DNA from 3 places in the Corticicoccus populi genome. Region 1 is predicted to be linked to each of the others. Evidence: predicted binding sites of a transcription regulator. Region 1 holds the regulator's gene; each other region holds the start of a gene.
The links. Region 1 encodes CtsR, which represses protease genes until heat stress. Its sites were predicted from a motif close to ATGGTCAATAAAGGTCAAACA; they were not measured.
Positions count from the first base shown of each region.

Region 2: a site for CtsR is predicted at 6,901-6,921, ahead of clpP (ATP-dependent Clp endopeptidase proteolytic subunit ClpP). Genes of this name have one in related genera too.
Region 3: a site for CtsR is predicted at 4,443-4,463, ahead of clpB (ATP-dependent chaperone ClpB). Genes of this name have one in related genera too.

Region 1 covers NZ_JBHUOQ010000003.1:17,259-25,644, forward strand. Annotated here, with positions in the region: gene ACFSX4_RS08375 (ATP phosphoribosyltransferase regulatory subunit) at 1-404, opposite strand, end outside; gene ACFSX4_RS08380 (YerC/YecD family TrpR-related protein) at 546-830, shown strand; gene ACFSX4_RS08385 (hypothetical protein) at 871-1,275, opposite strand; gene ACFSX4_RS08390 (NupC/NupG family nucleoside CNT transporter) at 1,442-2,695, opposite strand; gene ACFSX4_RS08395 (CtsR family transcriptional regulator) at 2,893-3,360, shown strand; gene ACFSX4_RS08400 (UvrB/UvrC motif-containing protein) at 3,366-3,884, shown strand; gene ACFSX4_RS08405 (hypothetical protein) at 3,877-4,899, shown strand; gene ACFSX4_RS08410 (ATP-dependent Clp protease ATP-binding subunit) at 4,901-7,345, shown strand; gene ACFSX4_RS08415 (sugar-binding transcriptional regulator) at 7,398-8,348, opposite strand; gene ACFSX4_RS08420 (dihydrolipoamide acetyltransferase family protein) at 8,380-8,386, opposite strand, start outside.
Region 2 covers NZ_JBHUOQ010000001.1:1,417,079-1,425,464, reverse strand. Annotated here, with positions in the region: gene ACFSX4_RS07135 (APC family permease) at 162-1,499, shown strand; gene ACFSX4_RS07130 (GNAT family N-acetyltransferase) at 1,523-2,071, shown strand; gene rapZ (RNase adapter RapZ) at 2,390-3,274, shown strand; gene ACFSX4_RS07120 (gluconeogenesis factor YvcK family protein) at 3,261-4,250, shown strand; gene whiA (DNA-binding protein WhiA) at 4,267-5,214, shown strand; gene ACFSX4_RS07110 (TIGR01777 family oxidoreductase) at 5,255-6,166, opposite strand; gene clpP (ATP-dependent Clp endopeptidase proteolytic subunit ClpP) at 6,260-6,847, opposite strand; tRNA gene ACFSX4_RS07100 (tRNA-Arg) at 6,998-7,069, shown strand; gene ACFSX4_RS07095 (hypothetical protein) at 7,787-7,954, opposite strand; gene ACFSX4_RS07090 (recombinase family protein) at 8,261-8,386, shown strand, end outside.
Region 3 covers NZ_JBHUOQ010000001.1:1,287,482-1,295,867, forward strand. Annotated here, with positions in the region: gene ACFSX4_RS06410 (class I SAM-dependent methyltransferase) at 3-728, shown strand; gene ACFSX4_RS06415 (alpha/beta hydrolase) at 799-1,764, shown strand; gene clpB (ATP-dependent chaperone ClpB) at 1,819-4,410, opposite strand; gene ACFSX4_RS06425 (undecaprenyl-diphosphate phosphatase) at 4,560-5,381, shown strand; gene ACFSX4_RS06430 (metal-sulfur cluster assembly factor) at 5,422-5,730, opposite strand; gene ACFSX4_RS06435 (Cof-type HAD-IIB family hydrolase) at 5,842-6,654, shown strand; gene ACFSX4_RS06440 (DegV family protein) at 6,671-7,510, shown strand; gene ACFSX4_RS06445 (alpha-amylase family glycosyl hydrolase) at 7,537-8,386, opposite strand, start outside.

The DNA of each region.
Region 1 (8,386 bases):
TTATTTACCACTATGGTTGTGATTTTCTGCTCGGCAAAATCTTTAATAAAATTTAAATGCATATTGAGACTTTCGATAATATCGGATTCATCTGCTTTAAAGATTTCGGCGCCGGCCTGGTAGAATGTATCGTGCTCTCTGACAACGGGACCGAAGTAACCATATTTTCTGACGTTCGAGGCAAAGGCCTGGTTGTAATTGAGCAGGGTCCGTGTCCAGTCGCTTCTAATGGCAAACAGCTGGCTGTTGCGTTCAAAAATAATATTTGTCGGATGGTGCTGTTTATCTTCAACAGAGAATGGTTCAATCATGTTCATGTCGACAAGGGTATAACCGTCTTGATTCAGTAATTCGAGATAATTTAATCCAAGGGATAATTTTTTTAAAATGAGTGGGTTTGACATATACAATCTCCTTTACTACTTTAGCGAGGTGAAGAATAGTTAATAAATTTGATATTATCAGATAATTAGATGTGTTGCAACTATTTTCTTTAGTGCTTTAATATGGTAAAGTGTTAAAGAAGAGTATTGAGGAGTGATGATATGCATGTTGATAGATTAAGAGGCGAAGAGCTCGATGATTTATTCGATGGCATTTTAAAACTGGAAACTAGAGAAGAGTGTTATCAATTTTTCGATGATATATGTACTACGAACGAGCTGGTTGCACTGAAACAGCGGTTTCAGGTGGCAAAACTAATTAAAGAAGGCTGGACATACTCCAAAATTCAGGAAAGAACCGGTGCATCGAGTGCGACGGTTTCCCGTGTCAAACGTTGTCTGGACTATGGCAGTGACGGTTATCATACGGTAATTGACAGAATTTAAAATGATTAGAGAAGCATATTCTGCTTCTCTAATCATTTTTTTATTCTTCATAGCGGGCCGCGTCAAAGTTCAATGCGTCCAGTATATATTCACTGTCTGATTCGCTCAGTTGATATACAGGTTCTATGCTGCTGGAGGATAAATGATAAATTATCCGGTGATCCTCGACTGAAAAATACACAATCAGCTCACTGTAGTACTCGTTCGGTCTGTCGAAATGGATAGTGAACGGAAAATCATGGCTGCCCTCAATTTCATTTTCTTCTTTAAGGAATATTTCCTTGATTTCTGTGAATGTATCAGCATCAGTCAGTTCAGTGTCTTCCTGGAAATGAATTTCATTATTCTCATTGAGAATCCCGACGTGTGTTTTATAGTCTGGGGTGGAGCAGGCGGACAAAAAGAGAGCGGACAGCAGTGTAAGAAACAGCATTGAATATTTCATGAGGCACCACCTTCTATATAAATGTATTTTAATACAAATTATTACTTTTTATATATTATATAGTATCAATCGTTTTAATACTATATTAATTCAAAGACTTTGCGGTGGAAATATAAAAAAACATCCAATCTGACTTAACAGATTGGATGTTTTAAGAAGGTTTTTCTTAGAAGAAGAAACCAACGATTGTTGCTGTAAGAACGGATACGAGTGATGCACCGTATACCAGCTTCAAACCGAATTTGGCAACTCTGTCACCACTTTCATTGTGCAGACCTTTAACGGAACCGGCGATAATACCGATACTTCCGAAGTTGGCAAATGAAATTAAGAATACAGATACCATTGCCTGAGTTTTTTCTGATAATCCATCAGCAACTGTGATGAAATCGAGAATCGCAACAAATTCATTTGTGATGAGTTTAGTTGCCATCAAACTTCCGGCAGTCTGAGCCTCAGCCCAAGGAATACCAATCAGGAATGCAATCGGCATAAAGATGTAACCGAGAATATCCTGGAATGTCAGGTTTGATCCCGGAATTAACAGGAACAAGTTGTTTAGAAGGCCGATCAGGGCGATAAACCCAATCAGCATTGCCGCCACAACAAGTACGACTTTACCACCGTCGATAATGTAATCCCCGAGTACCTGGAAGAAAGATTTACCCTCTTCAGGATTGGTTGAAATTTCAGAATCGCTGTCTACAATAATTTCTTCGTAAGGATTGATGATATGCACAATCACGTAAATACCGAACAGGTTAAGGACAATTGCGATAATCACATACTGCGGGTCAAGCATTGTAAAGAATGCGCCGACAATTGATAATGAAATTGAACTCATCGCTTGTGCTGCAAGTGTGTAAAGACGCTGTGTTGACATTTTAGGAAGTACGTTTTTCAGTGAAATGAATACTTCCGACTGACCGAGCAGCATGGATGCAGCACCATTGTATGACTCGATGTAAGGCATACCGGTAATTTTATTTAGAATGATACCGATAATTTTAATGATCCACGGCAGAATTCTTGTATAGGACAAGATTCCGATAATCGCTGAGATAAAGATAATCGGTACAAGTACATTGAAGAAGAATACGTTTAATACAGTCGCTTCTCCGTCAAGCATTACTGCTTCACCCGGCGTTCCGGATTCAGTTGATAAAGACATCAAATCACCGAAGACAAACATGCCGCCTTCTCTTGCGAAACCGAGCAGTCTGTCAAACGCATCAGCAAACCATCCGATGACTGTCTGTCCGCCTGTTGTATTTAAAAATAGAAAAGCAAAGAATAACTGGAGTGCAAGAAGGACTAAAATATTCTTCCATTTCTTAAATGCAAGTTTTCTGTTGCTGCTTGCTATCCAGGCAAGGAAGAATGTGAATAATATACCCACTATGCCCATAACGATACTCATAATATATTTCCTCCCAAAAATAGTCTAAATAGTGACTGACTTATGTATGATGTTACGGACTATATTATATAGTATATTTCTTATAAACGCGATAGTATTTCTATATAATATGTAACCGATTACCGGGGCCTTAGCATTTGCGAATAAAGGGAATAACAGGTATACTTTAGTCAAAGAAGGTCAAAAGAGGTGTTGGTATGCGTAATATATCAGATATTATTGAAGAATATTTAAAAGAACTGATTAAAAAGTCCGAAGATGAAGGCGTTGAAATTAAACGTGCCCATATCGCTGAAAAATTTGATTGTGTACCTTCGCAGTTAAATTACGTCATCAAGACACGCTTTACAAACGAACACGGTTATACAGTTGAAAGTAAACGCGGCGGCGGCGGTTATATTCGTATTACTAAAGTTGAAACGCACTCCAAAGCGGAGTATCTTGCCCGGCTGAAGCAGCTGATCGGCCCCGCCGTCAGCCAGCAGAATGCTGAACGGATTATCCAGTCGATGCTTGAAAACAGAGCTGTGACATTAAGGGAAGCGAAAATGATTAATACAGCGGTATCGAGAGAGGCGTTATTAATTGAACTGCCATACAGAGACCAGCTTCGGGCGAATATATTAAACCGGATTATCGATGTGATTTTGTATAGTGAGGAGTGATGTCAGTGAAGTGTGAATTGTGCGGTGAAAGGGAAGCGAGCATCCATATCAGTAAGAACAGCGGATTTAACCAGCGGGAACAGTTCCTGTGTGAGCAGTGTGCAAACGAATCTTTTTCCAGTCAGTATTCAAGCTTTTCGGATGAGTCGTTTAACATTCATCAGCTGTTACAATCATTGTCGCAGCATCAGAAACTCACGAGAAGAGAATCTGAGACCAAACGCTGCGCCACATGCGGTTCAACGATTGAATCTATATTGAAAAAAGGCAGATTCGGCTGTTCGGAATGCTATACAACATTCTCTGACGAGGCACTTAATATTGTGAATCGTGTTCAGCTTCATCAGAACAGCCATGTCGGCAGAGTACCGAAAAAATCCAGGGCGCATCTGGAAGTGAAAAAGCAGATTGAAACACTTAAAGTGAAATTATCAGAGCTGGTCGAAGCACAGAATTTTGAAGAGGCTGTGGTTGTCCGCGATGAAATTAAGGCACTGGAATCGGCAGGTGAACGATGTGAATAATTATTTAAGTCCCTGGCTTAAGGACATTGAGGAACAACCCATTGAAATGTCTTCAAGAATCAGACTCGCGAGAAATATTAAAGGGCTGCCGTTCCCACACCAGCTGAATGACCCTGATGCTGTAGAGTCACTGTCCGGTGAGATTGAAGAGGTATTGACAGGGCATCACAATATACCGGTTAATGAAATGAACTTTGAAGATAAGGCGCTTCTCGTCGAAAAGCACCTCATCAGCCCTTTGTTCACAAAAAACGGGTATTCGAGCTTTATTAATAAAGATGAATCTGAATCTGTCATGGTGAATGAAGAAGATCATCTGCGGATTCAGGTAATGGGTGCCGGGGTGCCGATGCATGATTTATATGAAAAAGCGGTCAGAATAGACGATGTTTTGGAAGAGAAACTGAACTATGCTTTTGATGAGCGGTACGGTTTTTTAACGGCATGTCCGACAAATGTCGGCACAGGAATGAGGGCATCTGTAATGCTCCATCTCCCGGCATTATCATTAAATAATAAAATCAGCCGTTTCCAAAACAATTTAAATCGTTTTGGATTTGCGTTACGTGGTATATACGGGGAAGGGAGTGTGCCTCTCGGTCATATATACCAGCTGTCGAATCAGCTGACACTCGGACAGACGGAAGAGGAAATTATTGATCACCTGGACGAACTGAAAAATAGAATTATAGAAGAAGAACAGGAAGTCCGGAAGGATTTAATCACACACTACCCGGTGAAAACGAAAGATACAGTCAGCCGCTCTTATGGTATTTTAAAATATGCCTATACACTGACCTCAAAAGAAGCGGCAATGCACTTGAGCAATGTAAAACTCGGTATGGATATGGGAATCCTGAAAATTGATTTTAGATTTCAAGAGTGGGTACAATTAATCCAGCCGGCATTTGTTAAAAAAAGATTAAATGAGTTAAATAAAGAAATTTCATCTCTTGAAAAGGCAGTGGACGAAGAACGGGCCGCCTTATTAAGAGAACGATTAGGAGGAATGTAGTATGTTATTCGGCCGATTGACTGAACGTGCACAGAAAGTACTTGCCTTTGCACAGGAAGAAGCAATTAATTTAAAACATTCAAATATAGGAACAGAACACCTTCTGCTTGGTCTGGTGAAAGAGAAAGAGGGCATTGCGGCAAAGGTGTTATCGAATTTTAATATCACAGACGAAAATGTCCGTGATGAAGTATTTAATTTAATCAGTGAAGGCAATGAAGCGACATCATCGATTCACTATACACCGCGTGCTAAAAAAGTAATTGAATTATCCATGGATGAAGCGCGGAAGCTGCATCATAATTTTGTCGGGACGGAGCACCTTCTTCTCGGTTTAATCCGTGAAAGTGAGGGCGTTGCAGCAAGAGTGCTGTCAAATCTGGATTTAAATATTACAAAAGCACGGGCATCTGTCATTAAAATGCTCGGGAATCCGGACACGTTCCAGTCAAAAGGATCTGCGAAAAAAGATACTAATACACCAACGCTGGATTCACTTGCACGTGATTTAACAGCTATTGCACGTGAAGACAGACTGGATCCTGTTATCGGCAGATCTAAAGAGATTACACGGGTGGTTGAAGTACTCAGCCGCCGTACGAAAAACAACCCCGTATTAATCGGTGAGCCCGGAGTTGGTAAAACAGCGATTGCAGAAGGACTGGCCCAGTCGATAGTGAAACATGAAGTGCCTGAGACATTGAAAGATAAGCGTGTAATGTCACTGGATATGGGTACTGTGGTTGCGGGTACGAAATACCGCGGTGAATTTGAAGAGCGTATGAAAAAAGTGATGGAGGAAATTCATAAAGCAGGGAATGTTGTTTTATTTATTGATGAACTCCATACCTTGATTGGTGCAGGTGGTGCCGAAGGTGCGATTGATGCATCCAATATATTAAAACCGGCGCTTGCGCGCGGAGAACTGCAATGTATCGGAGCGACAACCCTCGATGAGTACCGCAGGCACATTGAAAAAGATGCGGCACTTGAAAGACGCTTCCAGCCGGTTCAGGTGGATGAACCGAGTGAAGAGGATGCGGTGTTAATACTGAGAGGACTGCGTGATAAATACGAGGCGCATCACAGAATTAATATTTCTGATGAAGCACTTGAAGCTGCTGTATATATGAGTAACCGTTATGTGCAGGATCGTTTTCTGCCGGATAAGGCAATCGATTTGATTGATGAAGCATCATCCAAGGTACGTTTAAGAAGTTACACATCACCGCCGGATTTAAAGGAACTTGAAGCAAGACTCGAGACTGTGAAAAAAGAGAAGGATGCGGCTGTTCAGAGTCAGGAATTCGAAGAAGCGGCAAACTTCAGAGATCAGCAGTCTAAGCTTGAGAAGGAGCTTCAGGATAAAAAGGATAATTGGAAAAAGGATCAGGAACGGCTGTCACAGTCTGTGACAAAAGCGGATATCGAAATTGTCATCAGTAATATGACGGGAATACCGCTGCAGAAAATTGCTGAAGAAGAATCAGAAAGACTGCTGAACCTTGAATCAATTCTGCACGAACGCGTGATAGGGCAGGATGCGGCTGTTGAATCGATTGCTAAAGCAGTCCGCCGTGCACGTGCAGGTCTTAAAAATCCAAAACGTCCGATCGGAAGCTTTATTTTCCTCGGACCGACAGGTGTCGGTAAAACTGAGCTGGCAAGAGCGTTGTCAGAAGCAATGTTCGGGGAAGAGGATGCGATGATTCGCGTGGACATGAGTGAGTATATGGAGAAACACTCCGTATCAAGACTTGTCGGGTCACCGCCGGGATATGTCGGTTATGATGACGGTGGTCAGCTGACTGAAAAAGTCCGCCGTAAACCATATTCACTTGTTTTGTTTGATGAAATTGAAAAAGCACATCCGGATGTCTTTAACATGCTCCTACAGGTTCTTGATGACGGCAGACTGACAGATTCAAACGGCAGAACGGTTGATTTTAGAAACACTGTAATTGTGATGACATCTAATGTCGGTGCACAGGAGCTGAAAGACCAGAAATTTGTCGGCTTCGGTTCATCGAATTCCGAAACGCCGGATTATGAAACCATTCGAAGCACGATGATGAAGGAACTGAAGAACACTTTCAGACCTGAATTTATCAACCGTGTGGATGACATTATTGTTTTCCACAGTCTCGAAAAAGAGCATCTTAAAGAAATTGTGTCATTAATGATTGATGATTTAAGCAGCAGACTCAGAGATAAAGAAATCGATGTTGTTGTGACGGATAATGCGAAAACACAGATTGTTGAGGACGGTTTCGATCCGGATTACGGTGCAAGACCACTCGCAAGAAGTATCCAGAAAAATATTGAAGATGTACTCAGTGAATCATTATTGTCCGGTGAAACTTTCGAAAACAAAGTCGTTACCGTGGACTATAAAGATGAGAAATTTGTGGTGGAAACAAGCGGTAAAGAAAAAGTAAAAAATTAAATTTACTGAATATCATTGAAGAACCGACAGTCATTAATGACTGTCGGTTCTTTTAGTATTCATCAATTAGTTTTTGTGCTGTCCGGTCATCTGTAACCAGTACATCAACAGCACCATTCATTAAAGCAACATGCATGCTTTCAATTTTATTGTCACCGCAAGCGATCGCGACAGTTTCTTTAATATGATTCTCAAGTGTAACGTTTACACCGATGATACTGTCATTTAAAGGGTGATTGATTAAGACACCGTCTTTATCAAGGAAATATGAGTTAATATCGGTTACAGCACCATAGTCTTTGAGTGAAGCCGTATCTTCATCAGAGAGGTAGCCGATTTCTTCCATTGTTGAATTGACTGTCGGATTTCCAATACCGATAATTGCGATATCCACGTTTCTCCCTTCTTCAAGCACACCGGAAATATCAGGAGATTCCACCAGACGCTGCTTGACATCCGTACTTCTTACCATGGCAGGCGCATAAAGATAGCTTGCGCTCGCCTGGAGTTTCTGCGCAAATTTAAGCGTGAGAATATTTGAGTGAAGATCAATATGACTGCGCCCCATCCCTCCGATTAACGGAACAATATGAAGGGATTCTGATTTCTGATAAGGGAATGCGTCAACAAAATTGGACACACCCTTTCCCCAGCTGATACCAATTGAATGAATATCATCAAGCTTTTTGGACACATGTACTGAGGCAAGCTGTCCTAAGATTTTCAGCGTTTCAGAGTATTCCTGGTCATGTCCGGGTGAGATAATCACTTCTTTCAGGCCGTATTTTTTTTCAAGTTTCAGTTCAAGATCAACTGTAAGTGCAGATTCATCCTTGATGAAAAATTCAATAATGCCGTCCTCTTTTGCTTTGGTCAGCATTTTTGAAATAATCGGCCGTGATACACCGATATGCTTCGAAATTTGAGCCTGAGTCAGTCCTTCAAAGTAATACAGCTTTGCAACTTTGACTAAAAGACGTGTGTCGTTTGTAATGGTTCCCATAATCTGCACCTTTTCATGTCTGTTTCTCTAATTAAAGT
Region 2 (8,386 bases), on a different contig from region 1:
ATATAACCCGGTCCGGGGCACCTGAATGGTGTCCCGGATTTTTTGTATCCGCATAAACGGTAATCGATATTTAAATAAAATGATTGACACGGAACAGTGCAGAGCATATACTCATCATTAATCCTATTTAAAAGGTATGAATTAGAAAGGTGAGTGATGAGATGGAAGAAAATAAGTTGAAACGTGTGCTTGGTTTTTGGGATGTACTGGTGATTGCGGCCGGGCAGGTTATTGGTGCCGGCGTCATGTCACTGACCGGTATTGCGATTATGATGACGGGGAGCGGTGTGACACCGGCATTTATTATTTCGTCACTGTTGACAGTGGTTACAATTCTGCCAATCGCAATATTAGGTGCATCCATGCCGTCTACAGGCGGTCTGTACCGTTATACAAGCAGACTGTTATCTGCCAAGACAGGCATGTTCTGGCTCCCAATGTTTTTACTCGCTCAAGTGACACTTGCGATTTATGCGATATCATTTGCGGAATACATACAGGGTATCGTTCCGGGAGTTCCGATTATGCCGGTCGCATTTCTGCTCCTTACCGCCTTGTTTATCGTTAATCTGCTCGGGGTGAAATTATCGGCGCAGGTTAATAAAGTCATGGTCATACTATTAATCGCAGCACTGTTAATGTTTATTTTTTACGGTATGCCGAATGTCGACTTTACTGTATTTAACGCAGCACAGATGGCGCCGGACGGACTTGCAGGTTTCTTTACTGCTGTCGGATTGGTATCATTCGCAACCGGCGGTGCCCAGGTGATTGCAGAACTCGGCGGGGAGATGAAAAATCCGAAGCATGACATTCCGCTTGTGATGATTGTCGCAACAGTCGGTGTCGGTATCATTTATGCATTTGTTGCAACAATTGCGGTGGGTGTACTGCCGATTGCAGAAGTGGCCGGCCAGCCGCTGACAGCTGTAGCAAATGAAATTCTTCCGCAGCCCTTGTTTGTATTCTTTATCGTGTGCGGTGCGATGTTTGCTCTGGCAACAACTTTGAATTCCACATTCACCTGGATTACAAAGAGCTTCTATGCAGCAGCAGAAGACGGACTGCTTCCGAAAAAACTCGCAACGGTCAATCAAAAGTACGGCACACCGCACTATCTGCTTATTATTTTTTACCTTGTCGGTGCAGTTCCGATATTGACAGGTGTATCACTGACAGTCGTTGCACAGCTTGGTACAGGGTTATCTTTATTTATATTCATGTTTCCTGTCCTTGCTCTAGTCAGACTGCCGGCAAAGGAACCGGAACTATATGCCCGTTCGCCATTTAAACTTTCGCAGACAAAGCTGAATATTATTGCAGGTACTGCGCTCGTGGTTCTCGGTTACCAAACGTATTTGTTGATATCTGATCTCGAGACGGTTTATATTATAGGAACGCTTATTTATATACTGCTCTCTGCACTGTTTGCACAGGTGTATTCAGCTGTTAAAGATAAAAGAGAGATAAAAAGTATAGAAGTAGGAAATGAATTTTAAGAACATCAGAACGGAGTGGCAGAATGTCAGAAGATATTATCAGAGTGGCGACACTTGAAGACGCAGAAGAATTTTTAAAATTAATGAAAACAGCATTTAAACCGCTTAAGGATCTCGGAATTGAGTGGCCGTCAGTCAATGTTGAACTGGAAGATGTACAGAAAAATATTTCAGAGTCTACAGCATATGTTCTGGAAAAGAACGGTGAGATTGTATCCACCATTACCATCAGATTCCCGTGGGATGACGAAATTTCTGTATCAGGTTATCCTTTTGTATGGTGGTTTGCGACTAAGTCGGAGTACAAAGGGCAGGGCCTCGGCGATAAGCTTTTGACTTATGTTGAAGAAACGGTGCTGAGAGATACATTGAAGGCTCCGGCAGTCACACTTGGAACATCACTAAAATTCCATCCTTGGCTGAAAGATATTTATGAACGGCGGGGATATGAAATTTATGTCACTAAAGAAAAAGACTACGGTGATGTTGATGGGTTGATGCGGAAAATACTGATTCCGGAACGATTTAATGAAGAAGTTCTCGGTATGCCGGTATTTGATGAAGAAGAATAAAAATTATTGAAGAAAGCATGCATGGTTGAGGTGTTGATACACACTCAATGGTGTATGCTTTTTTGTTTCGTGATCAGGAGACGTCCATGCAGGTGTTTGAACGAATCAATACCAGGCCCATAACTACGAAGGATAAGAATAACGATTCAAGTGATGCCCCGGATAAAATAAACTGAAATCAGCGGATGATTTCTGTGAGCCGTAAAATTGAAAAAAAGATGAATGGATTGTACTATTAAATATCAGTATGTACTTTTTAAAATGACTCAATTGGTGTAAAGTTAACTAAAGACTAAGTATAGGCGGGGCGTGTGAACAGTGAAACAACTTATCATTTTAACTGGCATGAGCGGTGCAGGTAAATCAGTAGCGATTGAAGCATTGGAAGACATGAATTATTTCTGTATAGATAATCTTCCACCGGTGCTGCTGCCGAAAATCGCAGAATTAATGGAAACGACTGACGGAAAGATGGATTATGTCGGATTAGGAATAGATTTACGCGGTAAACAGTTCTTTGACACACTGGTAGCTGAATTGGATAAAATTGAGGCTAATGAAAATATTGCACTCCGGATTGTGTTTTTAGATGCTACAGACAATCGTCTTGTCAGCAGATATAAAGAAACCAGACGTGCGCACCCGCTTGATAACGAGATGAACGTCTTAAAAGCCATTGAGCAGGAACGTGAAATTTTAGAAGAATTGAAGCGACGGGCGAATTTCATTATAGAGACAACGGAACTCGATCCCAAATCGCTGCGTAAAGAAATGTTTGAGAAATGTTCAGGTGACGAACAGGCTGGCTTTAATGTGAGTATTATGAGCTTTGGTTTTAAGCACGGTGTACCGATTGATGCGGATATGATGTTTGATGTGCGCTTTTTACCAAATCCGCATTATGTGCCCGAATTAAAGCCGTATACCGGGATGGATCAGCCGGTGTATGATTATGTGATGAGCTGGAAAGAAACTAATATTTTCTACACTAAATTATTTGATTTGGTGAGATATTTGATTCCTCAATATTTGAAGGAAGGTAAATCACAGCTTGTGGTTGCAATAGGATGTACCGGCGGTCAGCACCGTTCAGTGGCACTTACGAAACGCCTTGCCGACGATCTGCAGGATCATTTTGATTTTAATATTTCGGCGATACACAGAGATGCGGCAATTGAGGGCATCGTTAATGGAAAAAATTAAAATAACACTGGTCGGCGGGGGCACCGGATTAAGCGTACTGGCAAGGGGCTTAAGACGGTATCCCGTTGATATATCAGCCATCGTATCGGTCGCTGATGACGGCGGTTCTACTGGTCTGATCAGGGATCAGATTGATATGCCGGCACCGGGAGACATCCGGAATGTGATGACTTCTTTATCGGATGTCGAGTCACAGCTTGAGATGCTGTTTAAATATCGTTTTAAAAAGGATGAAATCAGCGGTCATTCTCTCGGCAACTTAATGATTGCCGCGATGTATGACATTACAGGTGATTTCGCGATGGCTGTAGAGGAACTCAGTGCGATATTGAATGTTAAGGGTACGGTTATCCCGTCAACCAACATCAGTCCGAAACTTGCAGCGAGAATGGATGATGATTCAATCATTGTCGGTGAAAGCTATATACCTGAAGTCGGAAGGAAGATTGAAGAAATATATCTGCTGCCGAAAGATACAGATGCCACGCCTAAAGCTGTTGAAGCAATGGAAGAAGCGGACATCATCGTCTTCGGACCGGGAAGTTTATATACTTCAATTATTCCGAATGTCATCCCTCACGGCATGAAGGAAGCGATTATCAATTCCAAAGGAACAAAAGTGTATGTTTCAAATATTATGACTCAGATGGGCGAGACCATCGGCTACAGTGCTGCAGATCATCTGGAAGCGATTAATGATCATATCGGTCAGTCGGTGATGGACTTTATTATCTTAAATGAAGAAGATATCAATGTTCATATTTCGGACTACTATGAAAAAAACAGCATGACGGTCGTTGAAAGTGACAGAGCGCGGCTGAACGATATCGGTGTGAAAGTGCTGACCCATAAAGATATTGTCAGTATCGACCGTGAGGGTGCGGTCCGTCATAATAACGATATTTTAGCGGAAATGATATATGATATTGCACTGGATGAAATCAGTACACTGCAGTATCGGACGAATGAAGAATAGTTAAGGGTGTGATTGCATGTCATTTGCTTCTGATATGAAAAATGAATTGACACGTGTCGAAGTGGATACATGTTGTAAGAAAAGTGAGCTGTCTGCGCTGATTAAGATGAACGGTGCATTAAGCTTTTTTGAAGGTGAATGGATTATTAACGTCCAGACCGAAAATGCTGCGATCGCGAGACGGATGTTTTCGTTAATCAAGCAGGTATACGGTGTTGAAGTGGAGCTTTTAGTCCGTAAGAAAATGAAATTAAAAAAGAATAATGTGTATATATGCCGTATTAAAGATGAAGCGGCAGTTGTACTGAAAGACTTAAATATTATGCAGTCCGGTTTTATTACCAATGAAATCGGTGATGAGATCAGAGAGAAAGACTGCTGTATCCGCAGTTATTTACGAGGTGCCTTTTTAGCAGGCGGATCTGTAAATAATCCGGAAACATCTGCGTACCATCTCGAGATTTCCTCACTGTATGAAGACCATGCAATCGCATTGACCGAGCTGATGAACGGTTATGAGCTGAATGCGAAGTACATTGAGCGTAAGCGTGGATATATCACATATTTGAAAGGTGCCGAAAAAATCGCTGAATTTCTAAGTTTAATCGGCGGATATCAGGCACTTTTGAAGTTTGAGGATGTCCGTATCGTCAGAGATATGCGTAACTCCGTAAATCGTCTCGTAAACTGTGAGACAGCCAATTTGAATAAAACCATCGGTGCTGCGATGCGGCAGGTGGAGAATATTCAGTTTATAGATGATGAAGTCGGCATTTCAGAACTGCCCGACCGTCTCCGTGAAGTGGCACGTCTCCGTGTAGAACATCAGGAGGTATCATTGAAAGAACTCGGTGAGATGGTATCAACGGGTGTTATATCGAAGTCAGGTGTGAATCACCGTCTGAGAAAACTTGACCAGATTGCCGACCAGATTAGAAACGGTGAAGAAGTTAAATTGAAGTAATATTAAAGCGAAGGGTCTGACTGAAATCAGACCCTTCGCTCTATTTTTCGTAAATATTTTCAAGTGCCAGGTCAAGTGTCGGATACAGGTACTTAAAGTGATGTTCAAGAAGAACATTCGGCATGACTTTCTGTCCTTTAACGACGAGAACCGCACGCTCACCGAGCACTTTATTCAGCATAAATTTTGGGGTGTGGAATTTATCCGGGCGTTTTAATGCAGCACTCAGATAACTGCTGAACTGCTTCTGTCTTAAAGGCGCCGGTGCTGTGAAATTGACAGGTCCGCTGATTGTTTTGTCGGCGCCGGTATATAAAAATGCATTGACCAGGTCATCGATATGAATCCAGCTGTACCATTGTCTGCCGCTGCCTATCGGACCGCCTACACCGAGTTTATATGGTTTTTCCATCAGAGGGAGTGCACCGCCGTCTTTAGACAGAACAAGACCGATACGTCCGCGGACTACTCTGATGCCGTAAGATTCAAAACGGGCCGCATGATTTTCCCATACATGTACAACTTTCTGAAGGAAATCATTCGGAGTGAAAACATCCGCCTCATCATATTCAACATGCTCACTCACCGGATAGTACCCGATGGCACTGGCATTGACAAGTACTTTTGGCGGACTGTTTTCTTCCACAAAGCGCTCAAGTACTTTCATTACATTAATGCGTGAATTTAAAATATCTTCTTTCGCGGAATCCGTCCATTTTTGATTTAACGTTGCCCCTGCAAGATTATAAATGATTTCAATGTCATCCGGTATTTCACTGTGCCATGATGTGTCAGTAATATCGTCCGGGGAATACTGCACGTAGTGGATAAATGGATCTGAAGAAGTTTTTTTCCCGCGCGTCAGAACGTAAATATGATATTCCTCCCCGGCCAATGCATTAACAAGCCTGCTGCCGATAAGACCCGTACCGCCCAATACTAATATATTCATTCCACTGCCTCCGCTCTGAATTGTAGTATTATCATTATACAATAAAAAGCATCATCCCATAAATGAATAAGGGATGACGCTTTGATAAATTAATTAAGCTTTTTCAGGATCCATAACACCGTCAATTAAGCCGTATTCTTTTGCTTCGTCAGCTGACATGAAGTTATCACGGTCAGTATCTCTTTCGATTTTTTCAAGCGGCTGTCCTGTACGGTCCGCTAAAATTTGATTGAGTTTCTCACGAGTTTTCAGGATATGTTTCGCAGCAATTTCAATTTCAGTTGCCTGACCCTGAGCACCGCCGAGTGGCTGATGAATCATTACTTCAGCATTAGGAAGTGCAAAACGTTTGCCTTTAGCACCAGCTGCAAGAAGGAATGATCCCATTGAAGCCGCCATACCGAGACAGATTGTCTGTACATCCGGTTTGATGTGCTGGATTGTATCATAAATCGCCATTCCAGCTGTTACACTGCCGCCCGGAGAATTGATATATAGATAAATATCTTTTTCTGAGTCCTGAGCCTGTAAAAATAGAAGCTGGCTGACTACTGAATTTGCGACATTGTCGTCAATAGCACTGCCAATCATAATAATGCGGTCTTTTAACAGTCTGCTGTAAATATCATAAGCACGTTCACCGCGGTTTGTCTGTTCAATTACTGTAGGTATTAAATTCATATAATGACCCTCCTGTATTTCTTTTATCAAGTTGATAATTTAGTTATATCACATTAGTCAAATAAGGTCAAAAGATAAACGTTGTATTTTTGGTACTTTTCATCTCAGTGAAATGTTGGTATAATGATTTTGTTTGAGACTCATATATATGCCCACATGGTGTAATGGATAACACGTAAGATTCCGGTTCTTGAGATAGGGGTTCGATTCCCTTTGTGGGCGTTTTTTAGATATTTTAATAGAATGTATTACCTGTAACCCTTGATATAAAAGGGTTTTTATTTTTGTTGCAATGTATTTCATTTAATTCTGTGGCACATCACTGGCACATATCGACAAAAAATAGACCCACTTAAATGGAATTAAGCAAGTCTATTGTATGTTTATCTTCCGCTTCAAACTGTTCTTCTAATAAGTGGGCGTATACTTGTTGTGTAATTGCAATAGAAGCATGCCCCAGACGTTTAGATACATAATTGACACTTTACCCCATCACCGAGCAAAACAGAGCAATGTGTATGCCTTAGAGCGTGGGGCGTGATATCTTTATTTATTTCACAGTATGTTAAAGCTTTGTTTAATTGTTTGGTTACTGCATTATGTGACAGCTTGAATATATCACCCTGAATTTTTGTAGGATGCTGGTTTAATACTAATCTAATGTGTTCAATGTCTTTAGTTGGTATATTGATATCTCTTTTAGCGTTGTCAGTCTTACCGCCCCTAATATGAACACAGTTACTTTTAATATCTATGTATGAGGAGGTCGCTGATTCACCGAGTTAGGTCTATCTAAAGCAACCATTTGCTACGTTAGGATATAAATGGTGCCGGTAGTACCGACATAGGTCATCCACATGTGAAGATAAGGAAACTGACGAAATGACTATTAAAGAGTTAAGAGAGTTAGAGCAACAACTTATAATTAGTAATCCATAATCAAGATGAACCGTTTCTTTTCTTTAATTTATCTATCCCTTGATTAATATATTCAGAATAATCTTTTCCGCTCTTTTTCTTATAAGCATCATTTATTTTGTGAAGTCCTTTTTCAAGTTGACCATTTTTTACTAGTTTATCAACCATATTTTTTATTTTATTAGCCATCCTTTTCCCACCGTATAATTTTATATAAAAACCACCCTACATAATGTGAGGTGGCATAGAAAGCTCAAGGGCTTTCGAATCTCGATTACAATCAACCTGGCTATCATTTATTATATATTTAAATAGTTTGCAATACAATGGCACATATAAGAATATAACAGATAGGTCTCAAAATTAAGTTTGAGACACTTATTTAAAGCACATATAAATATCTATTTTCATCCCTTTGCAATGTATCAAAGTTAGTCTATAATTAAATGTATCAAAGATATAAGACTTTTAGACGTAATATAAAGGGTGATACATATGAATATTGGATATGCGAGGGTATCTACTACAGGGCAATCATTAGACAGCCAAATACAGCAGTTACAGGATAATAATGTGGATATGGATAATATCTATCAAGAAAAAGTAACTGGTACAAGTACC
Region 3 (8,386 bases), on a different contig from region 1:
AAATGACAAATATATATGATGATCCATCTTTTTTTGACAAATACTCTGAAATGCAAAGGAGTACAGACGGCCTCGATGGTGCCGGAGAATGGCATGCTTTAAAAGCACTGCTGCCTTCATTCAAAGACAAGACCGTTCTCGACTTCGGCGCAGGGTACGGCTGGCATGCTTTATATGCCGCAGAACATGGTGCAGCACATGTTTTTGCCGTAGACCAGTCCCGGAAAATGATTGAAACTGCGAAAAAGAAAAATCCGCATCCGAATATAGAGTATCAGACAGGTGGTACTTCTATACTTGATGAGACAGATATTCACTTTGATATCGTCCTCAGCTCTCTCGTATTTCACTACATTGAAGATATTGATGCTTTGTTTAAAACAATTTACAGTAAAATGACGAGCGGCGGAAGCTTCATCTTTACAGTTGAACATCCTGTATTTACAGCTGAAGGCAGTCAAAACTGGGTATATAATGATAACGGGGAAATTTCACACTTTCCAGTCGATCATTATTTTTATGAAGGTGAAAGAACTGCGGAGTTTCTCGGAGTGAATGTGACCAAATATCATCGTACGCTTGAAACATATGTAAAGGCACTGCTCAATAACGGTTTTCACATCAAAGACATGGTTGAACCGAAACCGGCAGATCATTTGATGAATATCGACGGTATGAAAGATGAACTCAGACGGCCGATGATGTTGATTATATCTGCAGAAAAATAGAACTGTTATTTAATATAAGTGTCTCCAAAACCGTCACAATCATGTGAATATTATTTGGGGAGGACTTCATATGAAAAAAGCAGTCAAGTTGGTACTGATGATTTTAACAGGTATTCTTCTGCTCGTAACAGTCACTCTTTTAGTCAGTTTTATCTTCCACAGAACCCAACTTTCAAATGAAGATGCACAGTTTACGCCAAGCGGCCGGCTGACAGAAGTGAATGGACATAATATCCATGTTTTCGATACATTTCAAGGTGATGAAACACTGGTATTTATGTCCGGCGGTGCAACCCCATCACCTGTTTTGGACTTTAAATCTTTATATTCATTACTTAGTGAGAACTACCGTATTGTTGTGATTGAAAAGGCAGGTTACGGCTTTAGTGACGTGACTGATTCCGACAGAGATATTGATACCATTTTATCTGAGACAAGAGAATCACTTCAATCACTCGGTATTGAAAGTCCCTACATCCTATTTCCACACTCAATGTCCGGTATAGAAGCTTTGTACTGGGCGCAGCAGTATCCAAAAGAAGTGAAAGCAATTGTCGGCCTTGATATGTCTGTTCCTGCAGGATACGAACATTTTGAACCGCCGATGCCGATAGTCTACTTAACATCTATTGCGGCAAATACAGGGATGATGAGATGGTCGGACACTTTATCAGAAACTGATGCCGTTAAATATGGAACACTGAGCAGCGAAGACAAAGATCTACACCGCATTATCTTTTACCGTCGGACCTTGACTGAAAACATGATTAATGAAATCAAAAATGCAAAATTAAATGCACAAAAAATACAGGAGACATCAATAGATGTTCCAATGCTTTTATTTTCATCAAATGGTGAAAATACAGGCATGGATAATGACCTTTGGATTAAAATACAGGAATCCTTTGCTGCCGGAAGTGAAAATCGTGAATTGATTCCAATCGATGCGCCCCACTATATTCATAACTTCGAATATGATGAAATTGCCCGTCATTCATCATCATTTATTGAGTCACTGGATGAACGTACACCTTAATCTAAGAAAAAAACAGCAGCGTCCTTGGACGCTGCTGTTTTTATATTCACTCTGTTACTCCACTTCAAACTTCAGTTCGCCGTCTACAAAATCGACACGCATGTCGAGTCCTTCAGTTAAATCTTTTTCAATCATTTTTCTCGCCAGCGGCGTCTCGATATTACGCTGGATGAAACGTTTTAACGGTCTTGCACCGAACTGCGGCTCATATGCCTCGTCGGCAATCCATTTTTTCACGCTGTCGGAAACTTCTACTTTCATATGCTGACTGCTTAATCGTCTGTTTAGTTCAGCAATTAATTTATCAACAATTAATGTCATGTTGCTTCTCGTTAATTGGCTGAACAACACAATGTCATCCATACGGTTAATAATTTCCGGTTTGAAGAATTGATGCACTTCATTCATCACAAGCTGGCGTGTTTCGTCTTTCAACACACCGTCTTCTGCTGTTTCATCAAGAAGATAATGTGAACCGATATTTGATGTCATAATGATAATTGTATTTCTGAAATCAACCGTGCGTCCTTTTGAATCCGTTAAACGGCCTTCATCAAGGAGCTGCAGGAGGATATTAAACACATCACCATGCGCTTTTTCCACCTCATCCAGTAATATTACAGAATATGGCTGACGGCGGATGGCCTCGGTCAACTGGCCGCCTTCTTCATGGCCGACATATCCCGGAGGCGCACCAATCAGACGGGAGACTGAATGTTTTTCCATATACTCACTCATGTCAATCCGGATCATGTGCTTCTCTGAATCAAACATCGTCGATGCCAGTGCTTTGGCAAGTTCAGTTTTACCGACACCAGTCGGTCCAAGGAATAAAAAGCTGCCGATCGGACGGTCCGGATCTTTAATCCCCGCTCTTGCACGAATGACTGCATCAGAAACCAAATCAACAGCCTCGTCCTGACCGACGACTCTTTCATGCAGAATGTCTGCCAGTTTAAGAAGTTTATCCTTTTCTGTTTCAACCAGTTTTGATACAGGAATTCCCGTCCACTGACTGACAATATAGCCAATCTCCTCTTCTGTCACTACTTCTCTGATGATACGGTTCTCGCCGGCACTTTCTTCTGCAAGCACCGCTTCAAACTCAGAAAGCTCTTTTTCAAGCTGCGGCAGTCTGCCGTGACGGAGTTCTGCTGCACGCTCAAGTTCATAATTATTTTCTGCGTCTTCAAGTTCCTGACGCACTTTATCCACTTCTGCACGTTTTTCATTCACACGTGCAATCTGTTCTTTCTCTTTTTCTACGCGCTGTGACAAAGCACCCTGACCTTCACGTGCTTCGGCAAGTTCCGCCTGTAATTCCTCGAGCCGTTTTCGGGATACAGAATCGTCCTCATTTTTCAGTGCAGCTTCTTCAATCTCAAGCTGCATTACACGACGGTTCATCTGGTCCAGTTCTGTCGGATTCGATCCCATTTCCGTACGAATCGTTGCACTCGCCTGATCCATTAAGTCAATCGCTTTATCCGGCAGAAAACGGTCGGTAATATAACGGTCTGATAACTCAGCCGCTGCAACAAGAGCACGGTCTGTGATTCTGACACCGTGATGGACTTCATAACGCTCCTTCAAACCGCGTAAAATGGAGATCGTATCTTCTACATCCGGCTCAGGTACCTGGACTTTTTGAAAACGCCGCTCAAGTGCGGAGTCTTTTTCAATGTATTCCCGGTACTCATTAATTGTCGTTGCCCCGATGCAGTGCAGCTCTCCGCGCGCAAGCATCGGTTTCAACATGTTCCCTGCATCCATGGCACCTTCTGTCTTACCCGCACCGACAAGCATATGAATCTCATCTATAAATAAAATAATCCGCCCGTCTGACTCTTTAACTTCCTTCAATACCGCTTTCAGTCGTTCTTCAAATTCTCCGCGGTATTTCGCACCTGCCACAAGTGCAGACAAATCCAGTTCAAATATTGTTTTATCAAGCAGGCTGTCCGGTACATCACGTCTCACAATACGCTGTGCCAGCCCTTCAACAATAGCTGTTTTACCGACACCCGGTTCACCGATTAATACCGGATTATTTTTTCTTTTACGGCTCAAGATTCTGATTGAGCTTCTGATTTCTTCATCCCGTCCGATAACAGGATCAACATTACCCTGCCGGACTTCTTCAACTAAATCACGGCCGTATTTCTCCAAAACTTCATATTGTGTCTCAGGGTTTTGAGTGGTCACCTGGTTTCCTCCTCTGACTCTTTTGATAATTTCTTTAATGACTTCATGCTTTCTACCGACAGTCCGTTTCATTATTTCATCTTTTTCGACTGCCGCAAGAAGCATATGCTCCTGGGAGATAAATGAATCTCCGAATTCGTTCATGATTTTTTCTGCTTCACTGATTAATGAAGAAAAGCCGCTCGACATATACTGTCCATACTGGACATTTTCTCCCGATACGACATTGTATTTACTTAATTTTTCATCGTACGCTTTGATTAGTTTATCTGCATCAATGTCTGCACGTTCAAGTATATCCCGGCTCATGCTGTCATTGATCTCAAGTATTGCTTTTGAAACAGCTTCAATTTCAATGGACTGAAGCTTCAATTCCACTGATAACTGCTGTGCACGTTCGATAATTGACTGCACACTGTAGGTCATTTTGTTAATATCCATATGTCTCACCTCGTTAATAAAGTTCAAAGTATAGTTTGACCTTCTTTGACCTTAATTCAATTATACTACTTTTTACACATTAAGCAAGTAATTAATAGCTTTTATATGTATTTTAATTTATATTAAATTTAGACTTTAGGAGGTTTAAAATGGACTTAATTGAAATTATAAAGTATATCTTTTTAGGACTTGTGCAAGGGATTACAGAACCGATTCCAGTATCATCGAGCGGTCACTTAGTCATTGTCCGTGAGTTGTTCGGTATTGAAGCAAACGGTCTCTCTTTTGAAATTTTCTTAAATACCGCCTCACTCATTGCGATTATATTTGTATACCGCCATGATATTATTTCAATCATTCAAAATTTATGGCGTTTCTTATTTCAAAAATCAAGAGACGAGGAAGCAGTGGCTGATGCAAAATACACGCTGTACTTAATCATTGCGACGATTCCGGTCGGTATTCTCGGTTTTCTTCTGCAGGATGCTATCAGTGACAATATTTCTGTCGGCTTTGTCGGTGTCATGCTGCTCATCACCGGTCTTGCACTATGGTTTATCAAAAATAAACGCGGACAGAAGCGCGACGGCGAACTGAGTATTAAAGACTCACTCATTGTTGGTCTTGCACAGTGTATCGCCCTGATTCCAGGCGTGAGCCGGAGCGGTGCCACGCTTGTCGGTTCAATCAGTGTCGGCCTAAAGCAGAAAAATGCGCTGCGTTTCGTATTTCTTTTATATATTCCGGTCTCACTCGGATCAGCTGTACTCGGATTTTCCGACATACTGAGAGATCCTGACCTCAGCACATTCATTGTTCCTTACATCACAGCATTCATCGTGACGATTATCGCGACTTACTTTGGTGTAAAATGGCTGCAGGGTGTTATGGAAAATGGAAACCTTGCGATATTCAGCTACTACTGTTTCACACTTGGGACACTTTCCATACTGTACCAGGTATTACTTTAAAAAAATGCGGCACTCTTTTTCAGAGTACCGCATTTTTATTTTAGCTGACACCGAGTGCAATTTTAGCGTAACGTGTCATCATATCTTTATGCCAAGGCGGATTCCAAACGATATTTACATCTGTATCCTGTACTTCAGGCAGTTCAGCAAGCGCCTGCTTGACCTGGTCTACAATCTGCGGCCCCATCGGGCAGCCCATTGAAGTCAGTGTCATTTCAACACCTGCATTTCCATCTTCATCAAGATGCACACCGTATACAAGACCTAAGTTGACAATATCAATGCCGAGCTCGGGGTCAATCACGTTTTCAAGTGCACCCATCATGCTTTCTTCCATCATTTTATCCATTTTTTCCACTCCTTTCAGAGTTATACTAATAATATCATACCAAAATTCTGACACAGTATAAATAATAATGATAGAATTGAATCGTAACAAACTTTAAGGAGAATTACTCAAATGGAGAAACATTTAATTTGTCTGGATTTAGACGGCACACTGCTCACTGATGAAAAAGTGATCAGTCAATATACAAAAACAGTTTTACTTGAATTAAAACAACAGGGTCATGAACTGATTATTTCCACCGGAAGACCTTACCGTGCAAGCGAACTTTATTACCGGGAGCTTGGTATGGATACACCGATTGTGAATTTTAACGGTGCTTTCGTTCACCACCCTCAGGACTTTAACTTTGAAACGCTTCATACACCTCTTGATTTGAATGTCGCTGTAGAGATCGCAAGACGTGTCCCGGAATTGAAAATTCAAAATGTCATTGCTGAAATCAAAGATACGGTCTATCTTCATTATCATGATTCTGTACTTTTCGATGCATTCAGTATGGGCGAACCGACAGTAAAAGTCGGTGAATTAACACAGACTATGACAGACGGGCCGACGACTATATTGATTCAGGCTGAAGAAGATGAAATGCCTGCTATCCGCGACGAACTCGACAACGTGTTCGCAGAAGCAATTGAACACAGACGCTGGGGTGCACCGTATCCGGTACTGGAGATTGTTAAAAAAGGCATCAGCAAGGCGGTCGGTGTCGAACATGTCAGAAAATATCTGGGCGTGGACAAAGAGAATACGATTGCTTTTGGTGATGAAGATAATGATACAGAGATGCTCAAATACGTTCGTCACGGTGTTGCGATGGGCAATGCGACAGATGAAATCAAAGATGTCTCAGACCATATCACAATCTCAAATAACGAAGACGGAATCGGCAGATTTTTAAACGATTATTTTAAATTAAACCTATAAGTGAGGAGTTTTAAATATGAAATTATTTGCAGACAGCTGTTCTGATATCAGTATTAAAGACTTAAACCAGCGGGATATTGATGTACTGCCGCTTAAAATCACTATTGATGACACGGATTACCTGGACCAGGTTGAAATCACCAGTGAAGAAGTTCTTGAAGCAATATCAAACAACAAACGACCGCTCACATCACAGGCAAATCCTGAGAATTTTATTGAAGCATTCAAACCTTATGTTGAAAAAGGAGAAGATATTATTTATATCGCCTTTTCAAGTGAACTTTCCGGAACATACAACAGTTCTGTGATTGCACGGGATGAGCTTCTTGAAGCCCACCCTGATGCGAGTATCACAGTCATTGATACAAAATCGGCAAGCTATGGTCTCGGTATGATTGTAGAAGATGCTGATGATGATATTAAAGCCGGTAAATCAAAGGATGAAGTCATTAAAAATATTGAGAAAAACATTGAGCGGATTGTGCATTTATTTACAGTCAGTGACCTCGATTACCTTGCTAAAGGCGGCCGTCTTTCAAAAGGACAGGCATTTTTAGGCGGACTTCTCAACATTAAGCCGCTGCTTCATGTAGAAAACGGCAGACTCGTCCCTCTGGAAAAACACCGCGGTGTTAAAAAAGTAATTTCGAGCATGGTCAATCATGTGAATGAAGACAAAGGTAAAGGACGTGCCCGCATCACCCATGCAAATGCCGGTGAACTTGCGGAGCAGGTGAAAGAAAAAATTCTTGCAGAGACAGAAATCGAAGATATTCAAATCAGTATGATCGGTCCGACAATATCAAGCCACACTGGTAACGGTACTGTTGCGCTGTTCTATTATAAAGAAGACTAAAAAAATCCCGCATCTGCGGGATTTTTTTATGATGCTTGTTTTCGTTTTTTCTTGTTATTGCGTGCTGCAAAGAAGATAAATACAGCAAAGCCGCCGAAAATAAGAACACTCGCAATAATGTAGCCGTTATTTAAGCCCATCTCGTCAACAATCGCATAGAACTCTGTCTCTTCACGGTCAAGAACCAGAATATACTCATCACCGTTATGCGGACGGATCATATCACCGACAAGCATACCGGACATGACTTTCCCGTCCTCATCTTCTGTCAGCGTAATGCTTTTTGTTTCAGAAGTGTCATTTACATTTAAAATAAAGTCCACATCATTGGTATTATATCTCGTCACATAATGACCGTCTTCGTTCAAAATTGTTTCAAGATCTCCGGTAAAGGCTGATTTCTGCTCGGAGAATACTTTGTTAATGTGTTCAATAAATTCCACAACTTCCTGGTCTGTCCACAGATCCATCTGCATGTGTATGCCGGGAATATCCTCACCATTTAATGCCACCTCGGTACCGTAAAGCATGGATACCGGTCCATGATATGCATATAAATATGTCATCAGCTGTTTGATACGTGTCCCGGGAAACATATTTTCACTTACAGCATGACTGGTAAAGCGTTCACTGAACCAGTGGTCGGCCAGTAAAAATTCTGTCCCGTCCGGAAGTTCCGGTATCTCTTTATTCACGGAAGAAAATGACTCGGCAAGTGCTGCTCTCGTCTCTTCATGTGCTGTAAAATCAAATCCCTCTAAAGACATATCCTCTGCCGTAGTGATACCGTATGACGTCACCCCGTCAGGAACAAATGTTGACGCATCAATATTATTCTCTGCAGTCATAAAAGAAAGACCGTCTATATTATATTCA